DNA from 3 places in the Paenibacillus sp. NPDC058898 genome. Region 3 is predicted to be linked to each of the others. Evidence: predicted binding sites of a transcription regulator. Region 3 holds the regulator's gene; each other region holds the start of a gene.
What was found. Region 3 encodes Rex, which represses fermentation and respiration genes when NADH is low (regulators of the CRP and FNR family bind a similar motif). Its sites were predicted from a motif close to TTGTGAAATATTTCACAA; they were not measured.

Region 1 (3,287 bases), on a different contig from region 3:
TGCCGCTCTGCTCATCGGGCTAGAAATCACCGAACGGCGCAATCATTCCCTTCCGGTCAGCTACCTGCCCAAGGGGCAGGATGCCACTTTTGCCGAGGGGGCGATAAATTTTCGCTTCCGGAACAATACAGGCAAGCATCTGCTTATTTTATCGGAGGTATCGCACGGTAATTTAACACTAAAGATGTTTGGCACCTTCCCGGAAAATACGGAATATGAGCTTGTGTCCACGACCGTTGAAACCTTGCCATCACCAGAGAAGGTCATTCACAATAACTCGCTGCCGCCAGGACTCAAGCAGGTGGTTCAGAACGGGAAGCCAGGCTATGTGGTTGAAACCTACCGAGCCAAGAAAGTAAACGGCAAAGTTGTGGAGAACGTCAAAATATCCAAGGATACCTACCGCCCCCAGAACAGCATCGTTGCCATTAATCCGACGAACGATGTCCAACTGCCTGAAGCGAATGATACCCCGAAAGAGGAAGTGGTTGAGGACGGTATCAGTGCCCCGTAAACCTGAAGACAACATGGAACAGCCCGGATTCGCGATAGAACCGCGAATCCGGGCTGTTTGCCTTGCCGTTATTTCAATGTAATGTATCGACTTTATAGCAGCTCTCGTATTCACCAGACGGATATCCTCGCCTTCAATCAGCTCGGCATTCAGATGTCCCATCCGGAAGGGCATCGTTGTTACCCTTAAAACCGCCGAGATGCTCTGACCTCGGCTTCCGGATGCTGTGACAGTTCATCTCTGTACTCCACTTGCCGAATCTCGCACCCTTTGCCTAGGATCACCCGGTTACCGCGGACGATATCGGCTTCAACATACTCGAGATCAAGGACATCGCCCTCAATAATGCGAGCCTCCAGCCGTGTTCCCCGTAAAGGCAAGGACAGCATTTCCCAGAGCCGCTTCCCTTTTTTGCGGACCGTTATCCGGTCTCCAACGATTTCCTGTGCAAGGCAGCGGCCCAATACTCGGATATCCGCTGTTCCAACATGCAGGCGGCCATCGATCTTAAACCCCCCTTGAAACGTGGCTGATTCACTCCGCACGTCACCACGGCTTCTCAGGTTTCCGGTGACCTCAAGCTTCTTCGATTCGGAATCTCCGTGAATGCTGCAATGCCCCCCGATAAAGATGGAGCGGCTGCGCAATCCATCCTTCAAACTCAGGCTGCCGGCTACATGCATCTCCTCAGACTCCACAGCCCCCTTAATGGTTCCCGAACCGTTCACGCGAATCGTACGGGCAGCGACGGCGCCACTAACACTCATCGTTCCATTGCCTATTAATTCTCGGCAATCCAGATCTCCATTCACCTGCCCGGCACCGTCAATGCGCACCTTATCGTATTGGCCGCCGCTTGAACTTCCGGTTCCCGTAATCTTCAAATCGGACAGCTTGTCGTCATGTGGTATCATGAGTATCCTCCTCCAGATTTACAAAGTAATCACTATCTATATCTTAACTTCTTCATCACAACAGTTATTTCTACAATAAATGTCCGTCCTCCACCAGGTGGAGTCATAATCTCCCTCTAAGATACCACACCCCCGCTATTCATAGAACAGCCCGATGGCTGAACTTCACCTCGGTCCCAAGACCGAGGCGTTCTCAGGCACTTTCCTCGTCTTTTCCTGCAAATGATGGTTCGGATTTGCTTGGAGCAAGGGAGATTGATTGTGATATGATTCAAATAGGCTCGTCATTGATCTCTCATTTATTAAAGTGAAAGGGGATACATCATCATGGCTCTTATGCAATGTCGCTTTTACTCGGAGGTACTCGGTCTCAGCACGTCCATGACCGTCATTCTCCCTCAGCAAACCTCTTCGCAGATCGGTATGACCAATCATGCCAAAAGCGGTCTGCATCCGACGCTCTTCCTACTGCACGGCCTGTCCGACGACGATTCCATCTGGCTGCGCAGAACCTCCATCGAACGCTATGTGGCCGAGATGGGCATTGCCGTCGTGATGCCGCAAGTTCACCGCAGCTTCTATACCGACATGGAATACGGCGGCAAATACTGGACCTTCATCAGTCAGGAGCTGCCGGCCATTGCCCGTTCCTTCTTCCCGTTATCCCACGCGAGGGAAGATAACTTTGTCGCCGGCTTGTCCATGGGCGGATACGGAGCATTCAAGCTGGCGTTCCGCTGCCGGGAAACCTTTTCCGCGGCTGCTAGTTTGTCGGGCGCGCTCGATATGGCGGGTCATATCCGGAGGAATGAGGCCTTATTTGAACATCGATTAGTCTACGGAGATCGAGACATTTCCGATACCGACAACGATCTGTTGTGGCTGCTTCAGCAAGTCGAACGATCGGAGGGGCCTAAGCCGCTGCTGTATCAATGCTGCGGAACCGAAGACTTTCTCTATGAAGACAATCAAGTGTTCCGCAAAGCCTGCGAAGAAACCTCTCTCAATCTCACCTATCAGGAAGGCCCGGGCGATCATGACTGGGGATATTGGGATACCCGCATTCAAGATGTGCTAAAGTGGCTTCCACTGAAGGCCTGATAAACCTATAGACACACCATGACATGCCAGCAGTTCGTTTTCGGTTCTATGAGGTTCATTTCTGATATCATAAAAAAGGGTGGATCAGCAAACTTATCGTTTGCCGATCCACCTCTATTTTTTCTACCGTAATATGCCTTTACTCAACATTCCCTTGGCGGAGACCCAACCATTCTTCCGTGGTCTGAAGGGTCTGCACGCTGCGATCAATAGCCGCCTTCACTTGTTCGGTTGCCGTACCGCCATATACGTTACGCGCATTGACCACCGTCTCCGGTTGAAGCACGCCATAGATGGAGTCGTCGAACAGCTCCGAGAACTGCTTGAACTCGTCCAGCGTCAGGTCCAGCAGATACTTATTGTTCTGAATGCAGTACAATACAGTCTTGCCGATCACTTCGTGCGCCTGGCGGAAAGGAAGCCCTTTGCCGACCAGGAAGTCCGCAATGTCCGTTGCATTCGAGAAGTCAGTGTTCACCGCTTCGCGCATGCGGCCTTTGTTGACCTTCATCGTGGCGATCATCGGCGCGAACAGCTGCAATGCGCCTTCCAGCGTAGCCACCGTATCGAACATGCCCTCTTTATCTTCCTGCATGTCCTTGTTATAAGCAAGCGGAAGCGACTTCAGCACGGTCAGCAGACCCATCAGGTTGCCGTAAACCCGTCCGGTTTTGCCGCGGACAAGCTCTGGCACATCCGGGTTCTTCTTCTGCGGCATAATGCTGCTGCCTGTGCAGAACGCATCGTCCAGCTCGATG
Region 2 (3,287 bases), on a different contig from region 3:
TTCGTATTGACTCCTCTGGCACATAAATCCGCACGACTGGAAGGATTACTTACATATCCGTGAGCGGATGCTTTGGACTCGAATAAGAATAGTGCCATAACAGCGAGCGTCATTAATAGACCGCCAGCCAATACCTTCTTAATGAGTCCGGAATTGGGAAAACGTAGGGTTAACATCAATAAAAAAACCTCCTCTTTTAGATAAACTGTGCACGAAGAACCAAACGATCATTCGTACCTTGATGGCATAACGACGTATTTTCTCACCTCCATCCAGGTCAATATGTATGCTCAATAAGTGAACATAAATAACTAATGGTTGGTGTAATAAATGATTGTGTTGGTGAATAAGAGGGGATTTCTGACGTAGGTGGTAAAATATAAGCGGATCACATTTTAGGGTAATTATGGAATTAAAAGCAATTTAAAGACATTTTATAACAGGCTTTTGTACACTGCAATAGTTAATGAGAACCAGAAGAGTGTGAAACATCCACATCTTCTCCCAGGATTAACTGAAGAAGACATTCAGGATGACGTTACGGGGTGTCGGGGTTTCGCTTTCGATGCAGGGATTCGACTCCCCTCGGCTCCATATATAAAACCCGCCCATAGAGCGGGTTTTCGCATTTTTTATGGTTAAAATGTAGTCCGAAACTGTGCGAAGTAAAATAGCCGTAAAGCCGACCGTATATCAAGATGCTGTTTCACCTCCGGAAACGCCAACCGGAATCGGTTAAATGAACGGACTCATTGAAAATTTGGTCAACTCGCATTATTACATCCAGCCACCCATACCTTTATAACGGTGCGCAAGTGCTTTATGGTAATATTCTTGCTCGGCATATTTATAAAAGAACGGCGGATTGCCCGCGCAAGCCATCTTCATTCGCTCAAAATGTTCAGCTTTCACAAAATGATAACCAGCCATTTGTTCAGGATCGTAAGACCTATTTTGTAAATAAACCGCTTCGGACAAAATAACACACTCCTTTTTAGATTTGGTGTTCGATCTAGGCAATAATAATATATGTCGATAGCCCGAAAATCTCCTGTGATATTAGCCTAATCTGGGTGAAAATACTCGAGGAGATTGAAGAATTTACGCCCCTATCATCCGAACTTTATGAGGGGAAAGGATATCCCATCTACGGCTTTCTTATTTTGCACAACACTTCTCTGGAACACCACATAGGTATTTGTCATATGTTATATAGATGTGTTTTTCAAATTATGACAAAGGAGTATGCAACTCATGAATAGATTTATGTACTATGGCTATCCGCGACCATATGCCCCATTCCCAGCTCCGCAATATTATCGGAATGAAAATGTACAGCGCAAGGAAACTTCAGTATTACCAAAAAATGTTATGTATACGACAACTGTGGAACCCAAATTCACTGAGCATTTGATCCAGCACATAGGGCTAATGATTGCCATCACGACAACTGTCGGCAAATTGGTAGGTACTCTGGATGATGTTTTCATTGATCACGTAGCTCTTGTAGTCCATGGAAAAAAGCATCACATTCGATTAAGTGAAATCGTTTATTTTGAAAAAGCAGAAGAGAAATAAACAATGGACGAGAGCCGATCTACGAGGCTTTGGACGAAATCTTCATCAAGGAAGGGCTAGGAATTGTTCATGGTTAAGATCAATACGAAAAAAGACACCGTTTCGGTGCTCTTTTTGTTTTCGTAAAAGTCTTACAAATATCCAAATCAACCCGGTGATGTCTTAATCGTTTGTTGTTGCCGATCTATTCGGGACAGATAAGGAACCAGGTCATGTATATTGCCTGGCGTAATATGGACATCCGTAATCATATTGTATTTTTATCTGGTTTCCCATCTTTTTAGAAAGCGACTCGTCACTTTTCGAAGAAACGGATCACCTCTCTTTGTTCAATGAATTTTCATTCCCTATGTGCTTTTAATCACAAGTCATGGAGCATGAGGATGCTAGTTTAGAGATGTAAACAGAATAGAAATTCATCTTTATATATTGAAACAAAACAGAGGTGATGAACATGAGTGAATTCATTAATAACCGTGAGGAAGGAATTTCTGCTCATCGAACGGCCCGTATAAATATGCTCAAGGATATCATTAAAGAGCTGCACTATGGAAAAAGCGTGGAGGAAGTAAAGGCCAAATTTAATCAAGCCGTAGGGGAAATTTCCGTTGATGAGATTTCGGAGCTGGAGCAAGTGCTGATGCAGGAGGAAGGAATACCCGTAACCGAGGTACAGCGACTGTGCAGTGTGCATGCTGCCGTATTCAAAGGTTCCATCCAAGACATTCACAGAGCTCATCAACCGGAAGAGCAGCCTGGACATCCAGTGCATACCTTTAAAATGGAGAACCGAGAAATTGATCGACTGGCAAATTTCAGAATCGCCCTGCATCTGGATCAATTTCTTAAGGATCAAGGAGAGGCAAACCGCCTCAAATTGCTAGAGGATTTCAGTCTCCTCTATGATGTAGATAAACACTACAGCCGCAAAGAAAATATGCTGTTTCCTTTTCTCGAGAAATATGGGATCTATGGACCCACCAAGGTGATGTGGGCAGTAGATGACGGTATCCGATTGGGAATAAAAGAAGTGAAATCCAAACTCACTCACTTTGATGGCAATGCCGAGACTGTAGTGGATCTGGCAAAACGAGTCTTAACCGAAGTAACAGAAATGATCTATAAAGAGGAACATATCTTATTACCAATGGCTCTGGAAAAGTTGACGGAAGACGAATGGCTTCAAATTGCTGCCCAAAGCGAAGAAGTCGGTTATTGCTTAATTGCGCCCGATCAAGAATGGATTCCCGAAAGAGCAGCTGAACCTGGCGCAGATCAGGGATTGGGGTCTTCTCCGCTGCAAGAGGGATATATCCGAATGAGTACAGGCATTTTATCGGTCAGACAGATGGAATCTATCTTAAACCATTTACCAGTCGACCTAACCTTTATCGATGAAAATGATATCGTTCGATATTTTTCACAGGGAAAAGAACGAATCTTCGTTCGTACCAAAGCGGTAATCGGCAGAAGTGTTCAGAACTGCCATCCTCCGCAAAGCGTTCCTGTCGTCAATCAGCTGCTTGCTGATTTCAAGGCAGGTGTCAAAGATGCAGAAGATTTCTGGATCCCGGTTAAAGATAAATTTGTTTACATTCGCTATTTTGCCGTAAGGGATGAAGAAGGGAACTATTTAGGTACGCTTGAATTCACTCAAAACATTAAGCCGATTCAGGAACTCACAGGTCAAAAACGGATACTCTCTCCGT
Region 3 (3,287 bases):
GCCCATGGTTCCGCAAATGCTACTATCACAGGGCCAAACATGAAGCGGGCATCGCGGATGTTGTCATTACGAACCATTCGAAGCTGTTCACTGACGTAAAAGCGAATCATCAGCTGCTTCCGAGTTATGAGCGTCTCGTCATTGATGAAGCGCATCATCTGGAGGACGTCGCTGGCAAGCACCTTGGCTTGCAGATGAAATATTTTTCGGTGGTCCATACGCTGACTCGTATGTACAAAGACAGCCGCAGCGGTCAGCTTCCGGCTCTTCGCCAGCTGCTGCAAGCATCATCGCATGAGAAGGCTGTCGAGTGGTCCTCCATCATAGACCGGATTTATCCGGATCTGATCACCGCAAAAGAGAATTGGGACCGGCTCAGCGATCAATTGTTCGGACTGCTTCCGGAACGCGGAGACGCGACTCCGGGGGATGCCGGTCAATTCTCGCTTCGCTTATCGCCTCTGAAGAAGCCGAAGGATTGGGGTTCGCTGGCCGAGTTGGAGCATCAAATTCATGTGACGCTGGGCGATGTCGTTCGCAAGGGTGACAAGCTGATCGCCGAGATGAAGGAAGATCTGGACGACTACAGCGCGGACAGTTTGTTAACAGACCTATCGGGTCTGTTTAAGGACCTGGCCGCACACCGCGATGACCTGAGGTCCTTCATGGCTCTGAATGATGAAGGCACGGTATACTGGATGGAGGCTAACGGGAATTTCCGCGGCAAATCGCTGCAGCTTTATGCAGTGCCTGTCGATGTTAGCACTCACTTGAAGGAATTGTTTTTTGACAAGAAACAAAGCGTGATCCTGACATCGGCGACCTTGTCGGTGGATAAATCGTTTCAGTTCATGATCGAGAACTTGGGTCTTCAGGAAGCGGCAGATAGCGGCAACCTGAACACGGTTCTGCTGCCGTCCCCGTTTAATTACAGGGAGCAGGCCCTCCTTGTCGTGCCGCGCGATTTTCCGAGCGTGAAGGGCTCGGTCGGGGATGCACTCTTTGTGAATACACTTGTGCAATCATTGGCCGATACGGCAATCGCTACGCATGGCCGCATGCTTGTGCTGTTCACTTCGTACCGCATGCTGCGTCAGGTTCACGAGCCGTTGAAGGAGGCGCTGGCATCCAGCGATATTACGGTACTGGGACAAGGGATGGACGGAACCAGCCGTACCAAGTTAATCCGGAGATTCCAGGATAGCAGCGCTTCGGTCCTGCTGGGTACGAGCTCCTTCTGGGAAGGGGTAGACATACCCGGGGAGGCGCTCACTTGCCTTGCGATCGTCCGGCTGCCGTTCCAGCCGCCGAATCATCCCTTGGTCGAAGCCAAGAGCGAATTGCTGCAGCAGCAGAAGAAGAACCCGTTCATGAAACTTTCGGTTCCGCAAGCGGTCATTCGCTTCAAACAGGGATTTGGCCGACTGGTGCGGACCGCGCAAGATAAGGGGATTGTCATTGTCTACGATACCCGGGTCATTGAATCCTATTACGGGAAATATTTCTTATATTCTTTGCCGGGGCCGAAGATGGAGCACATGCCGACAGAGGGGATCGTTCCCCGAATTTCGGAATGGCTGCAGGAAGAGGCAGGCATAGAGAACCAAGCTGAATAAAAGTGAAACAATGAACGAAATGATCTGTCACAAAAAAATGTAGTTATTAACCTATTATTAGGGGGAGCATGAATGAAATCGGAAAAAATTTCGGAAGCCGTGGTCCGCAGATTACCTGTATACTTGCGCTATTTGAATGAGCTTCAGAAAAGGGAGGTCTCCACGGTTTCCTCCCAGGAACTGGGACAAAAACTGGACCTCAATCCTGCTCAAATTCGTAAGGACCTAGCGTATTTCGGTGATTTTGGACGGAAAGGGATCGGATATGACGTATCTTATCTGATCGAGAAAATTCGCCAGATTCTAAAGCTGGACCAGAAGATCAATGTCGCATTGATTGGGGCCGGTAATCTTGGACATGCATTATCGAATTACAATGCATTTCTGAAGGACAATATGAAGATTGTGGCGGTTTTCGATTCGTATTCTCCCAAAGTTGGTATGAAAATTAACAATTTGGTTGTACAGCCGATGGAGGAACTGGAGAAGACGGTTCATGAGTACGGCATTCGTATCGGGATAATCACCGTTCCGGATTTTGAAGCGCAGAATGTAGCCAATCAGCTTATCGCCGCAGGCATCGAGGCTATCCTGAATTTTGCGCCAACCATCCTGAAAGCCCCATCCCATATCAGGATTCATACGGCTGATTTTACTACAGATTTGCAGAGTTTGGCCTATTATTTGGATAACGGCAAGGAGGATGCAGGACATGACGATAACGAAGTGGATGGTTAAGAACGGAACGTTTGCGGTATTAGAGGAAGGAAGAACCGTGCTACGCGGATATATGGTTGTGGAGAATGACCGCATAACCTATCTGGGTGAAGAAGAGCCAACCATCCAAGAGGGAACAGAAGTTATCGACGGAACTCATCTGTTTTTCCTACCGGGGTTAGTGAACACGCACGGACATGCGGCGATGTCCCTGCTCCGCGGTTATGGCGACGATCTGGCACTGCAGGTATGGCTTCAGGAAAAAATGTGGCCTATGGAAGCCAAATTCACGGCCGACGATGTATACTGGGGAACCGCACTCTCCGTGCTGGAGATGATCAAAGGCGGAACCACGACATTTGTGGATATGTATGATCATATGGATCAGGTTGCCAAGGTTGTGCAGGACTCAGGAATGCGCGGCGTCCTAATGCGCGGCGTCATCGGATTGTGTCCGCCTGAGGTGCAGCAGCAGAAGCTGGATGAGGCGGTGGTATTCGCGAAAGACTGGCATGGCAAGGCTGACGGGAGAATTACGACGATGATTTCACCGCATGCACCTTATACGTGCCCGCCGGATTTCATCGAAAAATTCGTTCAGGCATCCCATGATTTGAATCTGCCTTTGCATACGCATATGTCCGAAACGGAAACGGAAGTAGCTCAGAATGTAAAAGACTACGGACTTCGCCCTGTTGCCCATTTGGAGAAGCTTGGCATGTTCTCCCGGCCAACGCTGCTTGCGCATGCCGTCCATCTGACCGATGAAGAAATCGAAATCCTGGCCAAGCATCAAGTTATGGTGTCGCATAATCCAGGCAGCAATTTGAAGCTTGCCAGCGGCATCGCTCGCGTGCCTGCACTGCTGAAAGCTGGCGTAACGGTGTCGCTGGGTACCGATGGACCTGCGAGCAATAATAATCTGGATATGTTTGAAGAGATGCGTCTGGCGGC

Region 1: ACOZB4_RS15255 (polymer-forming cytoskeletal protein) is a predicted target of Rex. The motif match lies at 1,688-1,705, and genes of this name have one in related genera.
Region 2: ACOZB4_RS32875 (DUF438 domain-containing protein) is a predicted target of Rex. The motif match lies at 1,928-1,945, and genes of this name have one in related genera.

Annotation. Positions count from the first base shown of each region.
Region 1 covers NZ_JBMOSM010000005.1:73,767-77,053, forward strand. Annotated here, with positions in the region: gene ACOZB4_RS15250 (VanW family protein) at 1-514, shown strand, start outside; gene ACOZB4_RS15255 (polymer-forming cytoskeletal protein) at 700-1,428, opposite strand; gene ACOZB4_RS15260 (alpha/beta hydrolase) at 1,756-2,529, shown strand; gene argH (argininosuccinate lyase) at 2,669-3,287, opposite strand, start outside.
Region 2 covers NZ_JBMOSM010000026.1:20,879-24,165, reverse strand. Annotated here, with positions in the region: gene ACOZB4_RS32890 (lytic polysaccharide monooxygenase) at 1-176, opposite strand, end outside; gene ACOZB4_RS32885 (hypothetical protein) at 778-978, opposite strand; gene ACOZB4_RS32880 (DUF2642 domain-containing protein) at 1,255-1,578, shown strand; gene ACOZB4_RS32875 (DUF438 domain-containing protein) at 2,033-3,287, shown strand, end outside.
Region 3 covers NZ_JBMOSM010000016.1:55,997-59,283, reverse strand. Annotated here, with positions in the region: gene dinG (ATP-dependent DNA helicase DinG) at 1-1,616, shown strand, start outside; gene ACOZB4_RS29170 (redox-sensing transcriptional repressor Rex) at 1,689-2,354, shown strand; gene ACOZB4_RS29165 (amidohydrolase) at 2,329-3,287, shown strand, end outside.